Regions from separate parts of the Brevibacterium spongiae genome, predicted to be linked through region 1. Evidence: riboswitches for the same ligand, from Rfam matches in the RefSeq annotation. Region 1 holds a riboswitch; the other holds the start of a gene.

Region 1 (7,432 bases):
GTGGCCTTCTGCGCCGGAAACGTGCTCTCGTTCCTCGACCCCGCCTCCCGCCGGCAGACCCTGGGCAACCTCAAATCCACGCTCAAGCACGGAGGCCGACTCGTCTCCGGTTTCGGGGCTGGCCGCGGATACGATTTCGACGAATTCGACGAAGACATCAGAGCCACCGGGATGGTCATCGACCAGAAGTTCTCCACCTGGGAGCTGCACCCCTTCGAGCCGAGCAGCGACTTCCTCGTCCTCATCGCCCAACGTCTGTGAGCCGCGCAGATGGCGGGCGGTCGAATCGCACGGCGGCTCAGACTAGGCTGAAGTCGAACCATCCACCATTGTGCTGAAGGAGAATCCCATGATCTTCATCGTTGTGAAGTACGACGTCAAGCCCGAAAGCGTCGAGAAGTTCCCCGAGGCGGTTCGCACCTTCACCGAGGCGACCCGCGCAGAGCCCGGCAACCTCTTCTTCGAATGGTCGAAGAGCCTGGAAAACCCGAACGAGTTCGTTCTCGTCGAAGCGTTCACCGACGGAGGCGCCGAACCGCATGTCAAGAGCGATCACTTCGCTGCTGGACTCGAAGCGATGCGCCCGCACCTGGTCTCGACCCCGAAGATCATCTCCCGCAAGATCGACGGTGAAGGCTGGGACGAGATGGGCGAGCTCAAAATCGACTGATCCTGTGAGCGCCTTCATCCCTGTCGCCTGACCGAATAGACTTCTGCCATGGCGACCAAGGCGACGAACATTGCGGCGATCGAGAAGGCCCTCGGCGAGAAGTGGGAAGACACCCGCGCTCGCCTCGAAGCGGCCGGGGGAGCGTCGGCGAGTCACAAAGAGCTCGCCGACGCTCTCTATCCCCAGTTCGAGGGCAAGGTCGACAGCCACGGCTGGTGGGTCCAGGGTGCCGTCGTCGCCTATGAACAGGAGATCGGACGCCGAGTGCCGGGACAGCGTGCGGACGGCACCTTCGACGTGGCCGTGTCCCGGACGATTCCCGGCCGCCGCAGCGAACTCATCGCGAAGTTCGCCTCCCTGATCGACTCCACCCTCAACGAGGTGGCCCTCGACGGTGATCCCCGCACCTCGGAGACAGCGAAGCGCTCCTTCTGGCGAGCGAACCTCGACGGCGGAATCAAGGTCGAAGCCGCCGCAGAGACGAAGAACGAAGACAAGTCCCTCGTCGTCCTCACCATCTCCAAACTGCCGAGCGCCGAGGCCGTCGAAGAATGGAGAGCCTTCGGCAAGGAATTCCTCACCCAGCTCTGACGGCGTCAAGGCCCGGCCGACAGCCGTCGCCGCGACCAGTCATCGCCGATCAATCCCCGCCGATGATCGGGTTCCACGTCCCCAACAGGTGAGCGGCACCGATCGCCGCGACACAGACGACCACCCCGAGCACAACCGCCACGAGGTCGCGGCCGGCGAACGTCGAACGTCTGCGCCACGTGCGACCCGGCCGACCGAACGCCCGACCCTCCATCGCTATTGCCAGGGTCGTCGCCTTCCTGATCGAGACCACGAGCAGCACGAAGATCCCGCTGAACAGGCTGCGTGTGCGTCGCACCAGCGAGCCTCCGGCCACTCCACGGGCGCGCCTGGCCATCGCCAGCACCTGCCACTCGCTGACGAGCAGACCGAGCAGCCGGGTGGAGCCGAGCACGGAGACCACGACCACTTCGGGCAGACGCAGATGCTGGATGAGGGCATCGGCCAGATCGCGCGGATCGATCGTCGACGCCAAGACGATGAGCGGGATCGCCAAAGCCAGGGCACGGACGAAGATCGCCGCGGCCGCATCCAGGGAACCGGTGGTGAACACGATGGGCCCGGCATCGAGGACGACCGAGCCCGTCTTCTCCGCCAGCAGCGCCGTTCCCCACGCCGCCACCAGCGCGCCGGCCGGCAGGAACCACAGTCGCTTGGCAGCGGCTGCGAGATCGAGACCCGTGACCGGCAGCGCCAGCAGGCAGAAGGCGAGCACCACCCCGGCCGAGGCGAGGTCGATGCTCAGCAGCGCTCCCACCATGAGGATGAGTGCCAGGGCGATCTTCGTCAGCGGATTGCACCTGACCAGGGCGGTTCTGCGCACAACGGGAATGAGCTGACCCGGATCCTCGACTCCCGCCTCGGCGGTGGTCCGGTGTCGACGTTCGAGCTGTTCACTCACCACGATCACCGGCCCTGACCATGGTCGGTCGGCCGAGGTCGATCGTTCGGGCACCGATCGCGGCGAGGAACGCCTGATCATGGCTGACGGCGACGACAGCAGACCCCCGAGCGAGCACGTCGAGGAACATTTCGACCAGACCTGCCCAGGTCAGAGCGTCTTGGCCGAAGGTCGGTTCGTCGACGACGATCACCCGCGGCCGTGGTGCGAGCATCGCCGCCACCGACAGGCGACGCTTCTCCCCACCGGAGAGACTCTGCGGGTGTGCCTCGGCCACCCCGGTCAGACCGAGGGACTCGAGCAGCTCGGCCGCCCGGGACTCGACCTCCGGCTGTGACCACCCGGCCAAGCGCGGTCCCAGTTCGAGTTCGGAGGTCACGCTGGCCGTGAGGAACTGGTGGGCAGGCTCCTGGAAGACCATGCCGATGCGCGCGGCCAGCTGGGCCGAGGGCCACGCGTACGGTCGGGCCCGCTTCGCACCCTCGCGCAGCACATCCTCGGCGAGGACCCGTCCGGAGAATTCCGGGATGAGCCCGGCCAGCGTCAGCGCCGTCGTCGACTTCCCGGCCCCGTTGGGGCCGACGAGGCCGAGGGCCTGCCCGGCGCGAATGCTCAGATCAAGGTCCGTGGCCGCAGGTATCGCCATCCGCGGGCGGGCCACGCTCAGCTGATTCGTCCGCAGCAGAACCTCGCCGAGGCGGCCCTCCGAACGCTGCCCACCGTCGGTGGCCAGCGGAGAGGATCTCACCGGTTCGGGTCCGGGATCAGGAGCGGCACCCCGGGGTGAGGTGAGAAAGCGGGAACTCTCCGGCATCCAGATTCCGCAGTCGATGAGCGTCTCACGAAGCTCGGGGTCACGGAAGACCTGCGTCGGTGAACCTTGGGCGACGATCCCCGCCCGACCGAGCACGATGACTCGGTCGACGTGGTCGAGCCACAGGCCGACCCGGTGTTCGACGACGATCATCGTCGCCGCGGTCTCGGCCTGCACAGCAAGCACGGCATCACGGACATCCTCGGCAGAACCAGGATCGATATTGGCCGTCGGCTCGTCGAGGACGATGACCTCCGGTGCCATCGCATGGATGCCCGCCAGCGCCAACCGCTGCTTCTGCCCACCGGACAGGGCGGCACTCGGATGATCCTGCGGCAGGTTGAGTCCCAACGCACGCAGCGAGGCGGGAATCCGGGCCGCGATGACCTCGGCAGGCAGGCCGAGGTTCTCCATTCCGAAGGCGACATCGTCGCCGATGCGGGAGAAGATCACCTGCGAATCGGGATCTTGGAGGACCAGCCCGGTGCCGCCTCGGCGAGGGTCCGGGGCGTCTCCGCCGATGAGGAGCTCACCGGTCGCCTCACCGGATTCGTCGGAGAGGACGCCAGCGATCGCGTGAAGCAGCGTCGACTTGCCCACCCCGGAGGACCCGAGGACGAGCACCTTCTCACCGGCGGCGATGTCGAGGTCGAGGGGGCCGACGGCCGGAGCGTCACGGTCGGCATGCGTCCACGAATACCCGCGCGCCGTGATCGGCAGCGCCATCAGCGCAGACGGCCGGAGGCGAACGAACTCAGCGCCCCGGTCTTCGCGATCGCCCGGTAGGCGAACCAGGCGCCGATGCCGGAGATGACGAGACCGGAGATGATCGCGCACACCGCGTAGGCGGCCTGGAAGGAGAACTGCCATTCGGCGTTGTACATGATGTTCTCGCTCACGGCCATGAACGCCGCCGCCAGCACCCCGGACAGAGCCGTGACCCACAGCGTGAATCGCCTGTACCCGAAGGCCGCGAAGACGAGTTCGGCGCCGAGGCCCTGCAGGAATCCGGACAGCAGCACCGTCGCCCCGAAATGAGACCCGAGGACCGCTTCGACGATGGCGGCGATGAGCTCGCACAGCAGTGCGGCGCCGGGCTTGCGGATGATCGCACCGGCCAGAGGCCCGGCCAGCACCCACAGCCCGGCGATGAGGCCGATCGAGGGTGGGAAGGCCTGGAACGCGAGCTCGAGGACCTTCCAACTCAGCGCCAGCACCCAGAAGACGAGCCCGACGGCGATGCCGAGCACTGCGGTGGTGACATAGTCGACGACCCGCCACGATTTCGTCTTGGGCGCCAGCGTGTGGACCGGCTTGGCAGGCGTCGTGGAATCGGGCGTGGTGGTTTTCGGCATGATGCCTCCTCAGTCACAAGGAGGGGTGAAGAGTCTCGACTTCCTTCGGCGGTGCTAACCGCATCAGGTTCGAGGGTCTGCAGCTCGTCTGCACTCTCAGCGCCCCTGACGGCGCTCCCCTGTCGTAGCCACCACTGTACAACAGGGGAGACCCGCGACCGCTCCGCCTCGGTCATCGAGGGTTCACTTCCCGTTCCGCTGGACGTCGACAGCCTTCGAACACTACTTCACTACTGGTGAGTAGAAATGGGCGAATGACGACTCATCGCCTCCGACGCCGGTTCTCCGCCCTGTCCGCCGGTGTTCTGCTCACCGGGCTGGTGGCCGCTCCGCTTCCCGCCGATGCTCAAGGCCTGGGCTCCGGTACGCCGAGTCCCGGACCGACGGAGTCGCAGCCGCGCACCAGCGATGAGACGGGTCCGCAGCAGCGGACGGAGACCGGTACTGAGGCGATCACCGATGCCGTGCTGCAGGTCGGAGCCGATTCGACCGCACGCAATGTCTCCTGGATGAGTGAGAGTTCGGGCGGGGGAGAGGTCCGGTGGGCGCCGGCGAGCGAACTCGCAGGCAACGAGCTGCCCGACGATGCGCAGACAGCCGAGACCACAGATTCCGGGATCGGAGCCGATCTCTCCCGCCACTTCAACCATGCGACGATGACCGACCTGGAACCCGGCACCGAATACGCCTATCAAGTCGGCAGCGAGGAGGACGGCTTCACCGAGGTGGCACGGTTCACGACGGGAGACGACGGCGGTGACGACGAATTCCTCGTCTTCGGTGACCCGCAGATCGGTGCGGGAGGTGGAACCCCCGACGACGCATCGGCGTGGGACCGCACGCTCACCTCGGCGGTGGCCACAGCGAAGAATCCGGACTTCTTCTACTCGCTCGGAGATCAGGTCAACAGTGCCATCAGTCAGGACGAGTACGGGCAGTACCTGGCCCCGGACCCGACCCGCACACTGCCGCAGGCGACGACGATCGGCAATCACGACGTATCGTCCAAGGCATACGAACAGCACTTCAACCGGCCCAATGTCAGCGCCGACCATGGCGGCGGTGGGCCCCTCACTTCGGGTGGGGACTATTGGTTCACCGAATCCGACGTTCTGTTCATCAACATCAACTCGAACAGCTCGGATATGGACGCCCACGCAGAGTTCATCGACGACGTCGTCGCCGAACACGGTGACCAGGCGCGCTGGACGGTGCTGGGCTTCCACCACTCGATCTACTCGACGGCCACCCACTGGGACGACGCCGATGTGAAACGGCTGCGGAAGGCGATTCCGCCGGTCGCGGCCCGCAACGACATCGATCTCGTGGTCTCCGGGCACGACCACATCTACAACCGCACGTTCCTCATGGACGGTGAAGGCAAGCCGATTCCCGGAGCAGATGCGGGACGTGAACAGGAGAAGGCGGAGGGGCAGACGCTCTATCTCACTCTCACCTCGTCGACGGGATCGAAGTTCTACAGCCACGTCCCCGGGCTCGAGTGGGAAGGCAAGAGCGTCTACAACGACGTTCCCGCCTTCACCCGCGTCCGAGTCAGTGACGACGCGCTGCAGGCCACGACCTACGAAGTGCCGGCAGGCGGCGGGGGACAGTCGGAGGGCCAAGCGGAGAGCCAGGCTGCCTCGGAACAGGTCGACGATGTGGAACTCACCCGCGCAGGATCAGGCGAACCGGGGCCCGGTGAGGACGCGGAAGCCGATACCAGCGCGGACGGGTCGGACGGCGGAGTTGGCGGCTCGGATGCCGAGGCCGACGGTACGGATGCTGACGCTGGGGCAGGTGGTGACGCTGACGGGGCAGGCGCAGATGCCGGCGGCGCGGACGGCGCAGACGCAGGCACAGGTGCCGATGGCGCAGATGCCAGCGGAGCACAAGGAACCGGGAGTCAGGCCGACGCCGGAGCCGAAGGAGACTCCGCCTCGGCCGATGCGGGCACCGGAGCTCAAGCCGACGCCGGAGCCGAGGCGGGAGGCGACCTGCCCCGCACCGGCGGCGACCTCGGTCTGCCTGTGGCCGTCGGTGCGGTGGCGGTCATCCTCGGCGCCGTGTTGGTCGCAGCGGCACGACGACGCCGAGGTGCGGGACGAGCCTGACCGTCCCGAATCGGGCGAATTCCGTCAGCTCGGGACGATCATCACCGGGCCTTCGGCATGGTTGAGTACGCCGCGTGAGACGGAGCCGAGCAGTGCGCTCCTGATGCGCCCGCGCCCGCGCGTGCCCATCACCGTCAGCTGTGCCCGGGCGCTGATCTCGACCAGCGTATGTGTGGGTTCGCCGACCGGCACCGAGGATGAGACCTCGAGGTCCGGGAACTGCGCCGACAGCTGCGCGACCTCACCCTCCAGACCGGTGGCGATCTGCTTCTGCCGCCGCCCTGTGACCTCGGAGCTCAGTTCGAGCTCGGGATACCAGTAGAGCCATTCCTCCCCCGCCGGCAGCACCGCCACGACTTCGAGAGGGGCCTCACGCACGGCGGCCTCGGCAGCCGCCGTGACCATGGCGACCCGACCGGTATCCGAACCGTCGACGGCCACGACGACCGGTCCGTCGGCGTCGGCCTTCGTCGCATGATGCGGGACGACGATGGTCGGACAGTGGGCGTGGGCCGGCACGGCGGTGGACACCGAACCGAGGACGCGGCCCATGAAGCCGCCGCGCCCGCGCGCACCGAGGACGATCACCTCGGCGTCGGCACTCAGCGTGATGAGCGAGCCCGCGGCATCGCCCGGCGCTGTGCGGAAGCTCTTCTCACCGGGGTGATCGCGGAGGAGTTCGACCGCCTCGGCGAGGGTCTTCTCCGCTTCCTTCTCCGCTTTCGTGTCCTCGGGCTCATTGGGAATCGAGGCCATATTCGGATAGATCATCGTCGGCAGCGGATACGCGGTCACGACGGTCAGCGTGGTCTTCCGCCGCGCTGCTTCCAGCGCGCCGAAGCGCACGGCGAGAGCTGCGAGTTCGGAACCGTCGAAGCCGACGAGCACGCCGAGTTCCCGGTTGAGGCCGGACTCGGACGGCTGCGCACCGGCCGCACGTGATTCGGGGGTATCGGACTCGGGCATAGGGGACTGGGCAGACATCTC
Region 2 (7,432 bases), 470 kb from region 1:
TTCGCCGCCTCGGCGATCACGACGGCACCGATGAGGTTGGCCGCGCCGTAGAGGACGCCGACGAAGAGGGTGGGCTGGGAGATCGTCCACATATCGAAGCCGATGTCGATGGCTCCGCCGATGAAGAGTCCCTGGATCAGGGAGCCGATGGTGACGACGATGAACCCGCCGAGGAGGTTGAGAGTCGGTGCGATGGCGATCCCGGCGACGAGTCCGCTGCAGAGAAGAAACCGGCGCTGGTGCGGAGGGGTCGAGAGGACGAGGCCGAAGCCGCGGGAGTGCCGGGACAGTTCCCAATTCCGCACCCGCTCGGCCCACGGTGAGGCAGGTGAGAGCACGGATGTCACGAGGAGCGGCAGGAAGAGCAGACCGCCCCAGAGGACGGCGAGGAGGGAGCGGCCCCACCGGGCGGCGAACATCCGGGTCTCGGGTGGGATCCGGGTGGTCAGCGAACTCGGCCAGGGCATGGATCGATCGTAGCAACGCGCACCGCCGGTCCACAGGGGTTCGCCCGCAGTCTCTGGTTCCGGTTTTCCGCATCACGCCTGCCGGCCGACCGCTCACATCATGCGCTCGACCGCGTTCTCGCACCTCGACCGGGTCTCTAACGTGGATGAGCATGGACCTCGCACTCGAGCTGCTCACCGCCGTACTCACCTCCCCGTGGGTCTACCTGCTCATCGCCGTGGCCGCGAGCCTCGATTCTCTGGTGCCCGTCGTGCCTTCGGAGACGCTGCTCATCAGCGCCGCCGCCTTCTCCGCTTCCGGGATCCCCCATCCGGCCGGCCTCGTGCTCGCGGCCGTGCTCGGGGCGCTTGCCGGTGATCTGGCCGCTCACGGGGTCGGTCGATTCGCCCGGTCGCGACTGGCACGGTCACGAACGCGACGGTCACGGACACGGCCGTCACGTCAGCGCGCCTCGCGGCTGGGACGGTCACAGACCAGCCCTTCGCGACTGCGAACCTCGTGGCTGCGACAGGTCGCCTGCCGGCTGCGGCAGCGCACCTCGGGAGTCGTCGATTCCGCCTGTTCCGCCTTCGCTCGGCGAGGCGCGTCCGCCCTCGTCGCCGGTCGCTTCATTCCCGGGGGTCGCACGCTGACGACGATCGGTTCGGGGATGCTCAGGTTTCCCGTGCGTCGGTTCCTTCTCTGGGACGCGATCGGCAGCCTGGCCTGGGCACTCTATTCGACGGGGATCGGGCTGATCGGCGGCGCTGTGTTCGACGACCGGCCGCTGCTCGGAGTGGCCGTCGGCATCGGCATCGCACTGTTCATCACCGGGGCGGCCGAATTCGTCCGACGCCTCCGCCGCACGGCCTGGGTCTCCGGGGCGCGAATCGGCAAGGCCCCGACCGGCAAGTTCCCGACGGACAAGTTCCGCGACGCCGGGCCCCGCGTCGACACGTCGCGGGGCCGAAGTGGCATCATGGAGACGATGTCGAATACGCACGTATGGTATGTCAGCTACGGATCGAACATGGCTCGCGACCGGCTCGCCTGCTATCTGCAGGGTGGTCGACCGCCCGGCGCGCATGTCACCTATCCGGGAGCGCGGGATGGCACTCCGCCCCGCGCAGAAGCCGGAATCGAACTGCCCGGCGCGATCTACTTCGCCGGAGCCTCGAAGGTGTGGGGCGGAGGAATGGCGTTCTACGACCATCACATTCCCGGCCCCACTCCGGCCAAGGCCTACCTCATCACCGCCGCACAGTTCGCCGATGTCGCAGCCCAGGAGATGCATCGGCGGCCGGCCGCCGATTCACCGCTGGAGCGCCTCGTCTTCGACCTGCCCGCGGGATCCTCGCATTCGGTGGGGCCCGGCGGGTACGAAACGCTTCTCGTCCTCGACGTCGCTGACGGCGTTCCGGTGGTCACGTTCACCGCCCCGCACGGTTCGGCCGACATCGAACACACCCAGCCGAGCGCACCCTATCTGGCGATGCTGCGCACGGGCGCGGCGGAAGTCAGCGCTGCTTCTGGGCAGCTCCTGCACGCAGCTGCACGAGTGTGAGGTCGAGCAGCGGAGTCTGCACTCCCAGCCCGGCGGCCTTCGTCGACAGATCGCCGAGGATGTGCTCGGCTTCGCTGGGCAGCCCGGCGGTGACATCCCGGTAGAGGGACGAGGTGAACGCCGAACCGTCCTCGGTGAGCATCTTCACCGACATGGCATGCGACTTCTCGGACACCGGATGGCCTGCCGCTGCCGCCACGGCTTCGACTTCGGCGATGATCTGCAGCACGTGATCGTGACCACCGGCGGTCATGATCGCCCCCACCGGGGCACGGAACAGGCAGGTGACGACCCCGGCGGCGGCGATGAACGCCCATTTCTCCCACAGCCCGCCGGTGATGTCGTCGATGACCTGCAGTCCGAAACCGGGGACGTCGAGTGCGGCGGCGATCGGCGCGGGAACCTCTCGGCCGTCGAGGTCGCCGATCGTCATCACCGACAGTCCGGTGAGCTGATGGACCGCATCGCCTTTGATGGTGCCGACGATCTTGACGAATCCGCCGAGCACCTGTCCCGGATAGCTCTCCTGCAGCAGGTCGATCTGGGCCATGCCGTTGAGGAATGGGATGATCGTCGTCTTCGGTCCGATGGCGGGGCGGATATCGCCGAGCACCGAATCCAAGCCGTTCGCTTTGACCGCGACGATGACGAGGTCGAATGTGCGTGGGTTCGCCTCCAGTTCGGGCGCGGTGATCACGTCGACGGTGTTCGTCCGGTCGGCATCGGGAGACACGAAGCGCAGCCCGTCGGTGCGGACCCGCTGCGCTTTGGCCTCACGGAGTAAGAAGGTGACGTCCCGACCGGCTTCGAGCAGGTAGGTGCCGAAGGCTCCGCCGGTGGCGCCGGCCCCGGCGATGAGGATCGTGAGTCCGTTTCCCTCAGCTGTTGGGTGCGTGGTCTCTGTCATCCGAGTTCCTCCTTCAACGCCCGTGCGGCTGCGCCGGGATCCTCGGCCGAGGCTATCGCACGGACGACGACGGCGCGGGAGGCGCCCGCGTCTCGGACCTCATCGAGTCTGGCACCGGCGGCGATCCCACCGATGGCGAACCAGGGTTTGTTCGCCGCCGAGGCGGCCACCTCGGTGAGCAGCTGTGTGCCCACGGCGGGACGGCCGGGTTTCGTCGGCGTCTCCCACACGGGACCGACGCAGAAATAGTCGATCTCCGGGTCCGCCTCGGCGGCGAGCGCCTGGTCCAGGGAATGGGTGGAGCGGCCGAGGATGACCTCGGGGCCGAGCACGGCCCTGGCCTGGGCGCTGGTGAGATCTCCCTGCCCGACGTGGAAGACGTCGGCGCCGGTGAGCAGTGCGATATCGGCACGGTCATTGACGGAGAACAGTTTCCCGTGCTCGGCGGCGACGTCGCGAAGCACTTCGAGGACGGCGATCTCGGCTCTGGCTTCCAACGATTTGTCGCGCAGTTGGATGATGTCGACTCCCCCGGAGTAGGCGGCGTGGAGGAACTCGGGAAGATCGCCCTGGGCGCTCCTGGCGTCGGTGCACAGGTAGAGGTCGGCTGCGGCCAATCGGTCGTGCCGCTGGGCACGGAGCGTGCCGGGCACCTCGGTGTGCGGTGGCATATCTGTGGTCATGGTCATAGAGTAGAGGAAGTTCGCGGGAGCCTCACAACGAGGCTGAGAGGGCGTAGGAGCCGACCGTCAGACCTGATGCGGATCATGCCGCCGGAGGGAGAATCCATGCACGTCATCGTCGTCGGGGCCGGAATCATCGGCCTCTCGACCGCGTGGCATCTGCGCCGCCTCAGTGCCGAAGTCACCATCATCGATCCCACCCCGGGCCAGGGGGCGACCCACGCTGCGGCAGGGATGATCGCTCCGGCTGCCGAAGTGGTGTGGGGGCAGACTCCCCTGTACCCGCTGATGCAGACCTCGGCCCGGCTGTACCCGGATTTCGCTGCAGAGGTGGCGAGCGCAACCGGTGCCGATCTCGGCCTCACCGACACAGGCACACTCGTCTGTGCCGGGGACCGTGCCGATCTGCAGGCGCTGCGGGAGCTGCGAGAGAACCAGGACGAGGCCGGCTTCACGACCGAACTGCTCACCGGCTCGCGCGCCAGGAGTCTGGAACCGGCCCTGTCACCGTCGGTGGCCGGGGCCGTCCGCATTCCCGGGGATCATTCCATCGACCCCCGGCGGATCACCTCGGCGCTGCTGACTTCCTTCGCCTCCGGTCTGCTGAGACGACGGGTGACAGGACTCGTCCGGGACGGCGGTGCCACTGTGGGTGTCGAGGTCGAGGACGGCAGTCATCTGTCGGCCGATCAGGTCATCATCGCCGCCGGCACCGAGGCGAACGGCATCACCGGCGTACCTGTCCTGCCATTGCGGCACGTGTGGGGTGATGTCCTGCGACTCCGTGCCCCGGCGGAACTGGACCCCCTCCTCACCTCGACCATCCGTGGATTGGTCAACGGTCGGCCCGTCTATCTCGTTCCCCGTCCCGACGGTGAGATCGTACTCGGGGCCAGTTCCCGTGAGGACGGCCGGTCCGGCATCTCCGCCGGGGCGATGCACCGGCTCCTCCAGGACGGTCAGCGGCTGGTCCCTGGCGTCCTCGACTGTGAGGTCACCGATGTCACCACTCGCGCCCGCCCCGGCTCCCCCGATGATCTTCCGCTCATCGGCCGAGTCGATGACGGCTGCATCGTGAGCACCGGGTACTTCCGCCACGGAATTCTTCTCGCCCCTCTCGGGGGACGCCTCAGCGCCGAGCTCGCGTTGGGTCTTCGCTCGGACTGGCTGCCCGACGGTGCCCTCGACTCCGTGGACCTCCAGCGATTCTCTGCCGACGCCACGATGCCTGCCTCCACCTATGACCCTGCTGATGATCCGCTGCCCACCACCGACTCCCAGAGGAGCCTGTTATGACTCGCACAACATCCGCACCAGCTCAGTCACCGGCCATCGTGCTCAACGGCGAGTCCCGCGCCCTGCCCGCCGCCACCTCGGCGCTCGAGCTCGTCGCCGAGGTCACCGGGCGTCAGCTCCGTGAGGACGGAACCCCGGCCGACGGAGGGCGGCTGGGTGTCGCCCTGGCCGTCGACGGTGAGGTGATCCGCCGCGGCGCCTGGTCCGATTTCACCCTCGCCGACGGGCACACCGTCGACATCGTCACCGCAGTGCAGGGAGGCTGAGATGACCTGGACGATCGATGATGTGGAACTGTCCTCCCGACTCGTGATGGGCACCGGTGGGGCGAGCTCATTGAGCATCCTCGATGCGGCTCTGCAGGCATCGGGCACGGAGCTGACGACCGTAGCGATGCGCCGCTTCGATGCCGAGTCCCGCGATTCTGTGTTCATGCTGCTCGACCGTCTGGGCATCCGCATTCTGCCGAACACCGCCGGATGCTATACCGCTCGGGATGCCGTGCTCACTGCACGGCTGGCCAGGGAGGCGCTCGAGACGAACTGGGTGAAGCTCGAAGTCATCGCCGATGAGGACACCTTGCTGCCGGACCCGATCGAACTCTTCGCCGCAGCCGAGGAACTCGTCCTCGACGGGTTCACCGTCTTCGCGTACACGAACGACGACCCCGCTCTGGCGAAGCGACTCGAAGACGCCGGCGTGGCAGCAGTGATGCCCGCCGGGGCACCCATCGGCAGCGGACTGGGCATCCTCAATCCGCACAACATCGAAACCATCGTCGCCCGAGCACAGGTGCCGATCATCCTCGACGCCGGTGTCGGCACCGCCTCCGATGCGGCGCTGGCGATGGAACTCGGATGCACCGCGGTGCTGTTGGCCTCGGCGGTCACCCGCGCCCATGATGCGCAGGCCATGGCTCGGGCGATGGCGCTGGCCGTCGAAGCCGGACACCTGGCGGCCGGTGCCGGCCGCATTCCGAAACGGCCCCTGGCGCTGGCGTCGTCGACCTTCGACGGAATGGTCAGCACGTCATGACCACGGTCAACGCCACCCCAACACCGGACACCGGACTGGCCCCACTCGTCGCCCCCGGTCCACCGCTGGCACAGGAGGAGATCGCACGCTACGCCCGCCACCTCAGCCTGCCGGGATTCGGACTCGAGGGGCAGCGGCGGCTGCGGGCCGCCTCGGTGCTCGTCATCGGGGCCGGGGGTCTCGGGTCCCCTGTGCTCAACTATCTGGCGGCCGCCGGGGTCGGGTCTCTGACGATCATCGACGATGACGCGGTCGAGACGTCGAACCTGCAGCGCCAGATCATCCACCGCACTGCTGATGTGGGCCGGTCGAAGGTCGAATCGGCTGCTGCCGCGCTGCACCGCCTCGATCCGCACCTCGAGGTCCGGACCATCAACGGGCGGCTGAGCCCCGACAATGCCCTCGAACTGTTCGCTGACCATGATGTGGTGCTCGACGGGGCCGACAACTTCGCCACCCGGTACCTGTCCAATGATGCCGCCGAACTCACCGGCACCCCGCTCGTGTGGGGCACGATCTTCCGGTTCGCCGGCCAGGTGAGCACCTTCGTCCCCGGTCACGGACCGATGCTGCGCGACCTGTTCCCCGATATCCCCGAACCCGATTCTGTGCCCAACTGCGCCGAGGGCGGAGTGCTCGGCGTGCTGTGCGGGACCGTCGGTTCGGCCATGGCCACCGAGGCGATCAAACTCATCTGCGGCATCGGCACCCCGTTCATCGGCAGGCTGCTGCGCTACGACGCTTTGGCCGGTGAGTATTCGACCCTGCGCTTCTCCCCCGATCCCGACCGGCCGGCCGTCACCGACCTCACCGAGGTGGCCGCCGCCTGCGCCGTCGCCTCTTCTGCTGCCGTCGGCGGTTCCGGGGACCGTGGGCCCGCAGATGGGGTGGATGAGATCGATCCGGCCGGGCTGGTGAGGCTCGGGGATGCTGCGGTGGTTCTCGACGTCCGTGAGGAGTGGGAACGTGCCCTGGCGATGATTCCGGGCTCTGTGCATCTGCCCTTGGATCGGATCCGCGCACACGGTTGGGAGGCCGTCGCCGAGGCGGTGGATCATGCTGAGGGCGGGCAGGATCGGACCGAGGTCGTCCTCCACTGCAAGTCCGGTGCCCGGTCGGCGGAGGCGGTGTCTCTGCTCACCGAGGCGGCCCCGCCCGGGGTGCGGCTGCGGTCGCTGGCCGGCGGCATCGACGCGTGGCCCGGGCAGGTCCGAGAGTTCAGCGGTGCTGCTGTGCGCTGAGCCGTGTGTCAGTCGCCGGCGGTGCCGGAGAGTCGCCGGCGGAGTCCGCGTTCACCGGCTGCCATCACCAGCGCATGCATGATTCCCGACACCGGCCGCATCATCGTGATGAGCGCACGGATCGTCGTCACACACCACTGTGCGTCGATGCGGGTGGCTCCGCGCTCACGAGTGAGTGTCCAGATGCCTTCGCCTCGCAGGTCGCCGGAGGCACTGAAGCGGATGTATCGCGGTGAGTCCACCTCTTGGAGTGTGATGA

What was found. A riboswitch is a leader RNA that binds a small molecule or an ion and turns the genes downstream of it on or off. The one in region 1 is predicted to bind thiamine pyrophosphate.
Region 2: another riboswitch for thiamine pyrophosphate. It lies ahead of thiO (glycine oxidase ThiO); the one in region 1 lies ahead of L1F31_RS05440 (ECF transporter S component).

The regions. Positions count from the first base shown of each region.
Region 1 is NZ_CP093443.1:1,227,703-1,235,134, forward strand. It holds gene L1F31_RS05415 (class I SAM-dependent methyltransferase) at 1-261, shown strand, start outside; gene L1F31_RS05420 (putative quinol monooxygenase) at 350-670, shown strand; gene L1F31_RS05425 (hypothetical protein) at 719-1,261, shown strand; gene L1F31_RS05430 (energy-coupling factor transporter transmembrane component T family protein) at 1,311-2,162, opposite strand; gene L1F31_RS05435 (ABC transporter ATP-binding protein) at 2,155-3,702, opposite strand; gene L1F31_RS05440 (ECF transporter S component) at 3,702-4,331, opposite strand; TPP riboswitch at 4,355-4,462, opposite strand; gene L1F31_RS05445 (purple acid phosphatase family protein) at 4,586-6,445, shown strand; gene L1F31_RS05450 (universal stress protein) at 6,470-7,429, opposite strand.
Region 2 is NZ_CP093443.1:1,701,691-1,709,122, reverse strand. It holds gene L1F31_RS07695 (sensor histidine kinase) at 1-467, opposite strand, end outside; gene L1F31_RS07690 (DedA family protein) at 620-2,011, shown strand; gene L1F31_RS07685 (ketopantoate reductase family protein) at 1,965-2,918, opposite strand; gene thiE (thiamine phosphate synthase) at 2,915-3,601, opposite strand; TPP riboswitch at 3,614-3,717, shown strand; gene thiO (glycine oxidase ThiO) at 3,707-4,897, shown strand; gene thiS (sulfur carrier protein ThiS) at 4,894-5,163, shown strand; gene L1F31_RS07665 (thiazole synthase) at 5,165-5,932, shown strand; gene moeB (molybdopterin-synthase adenylyltransferase MoeB) at 5,929-7,173, shown strand; gene L1F31_RS07655 (SRPBCC family protein) at 7,182-7,432, opposite strand, start outside.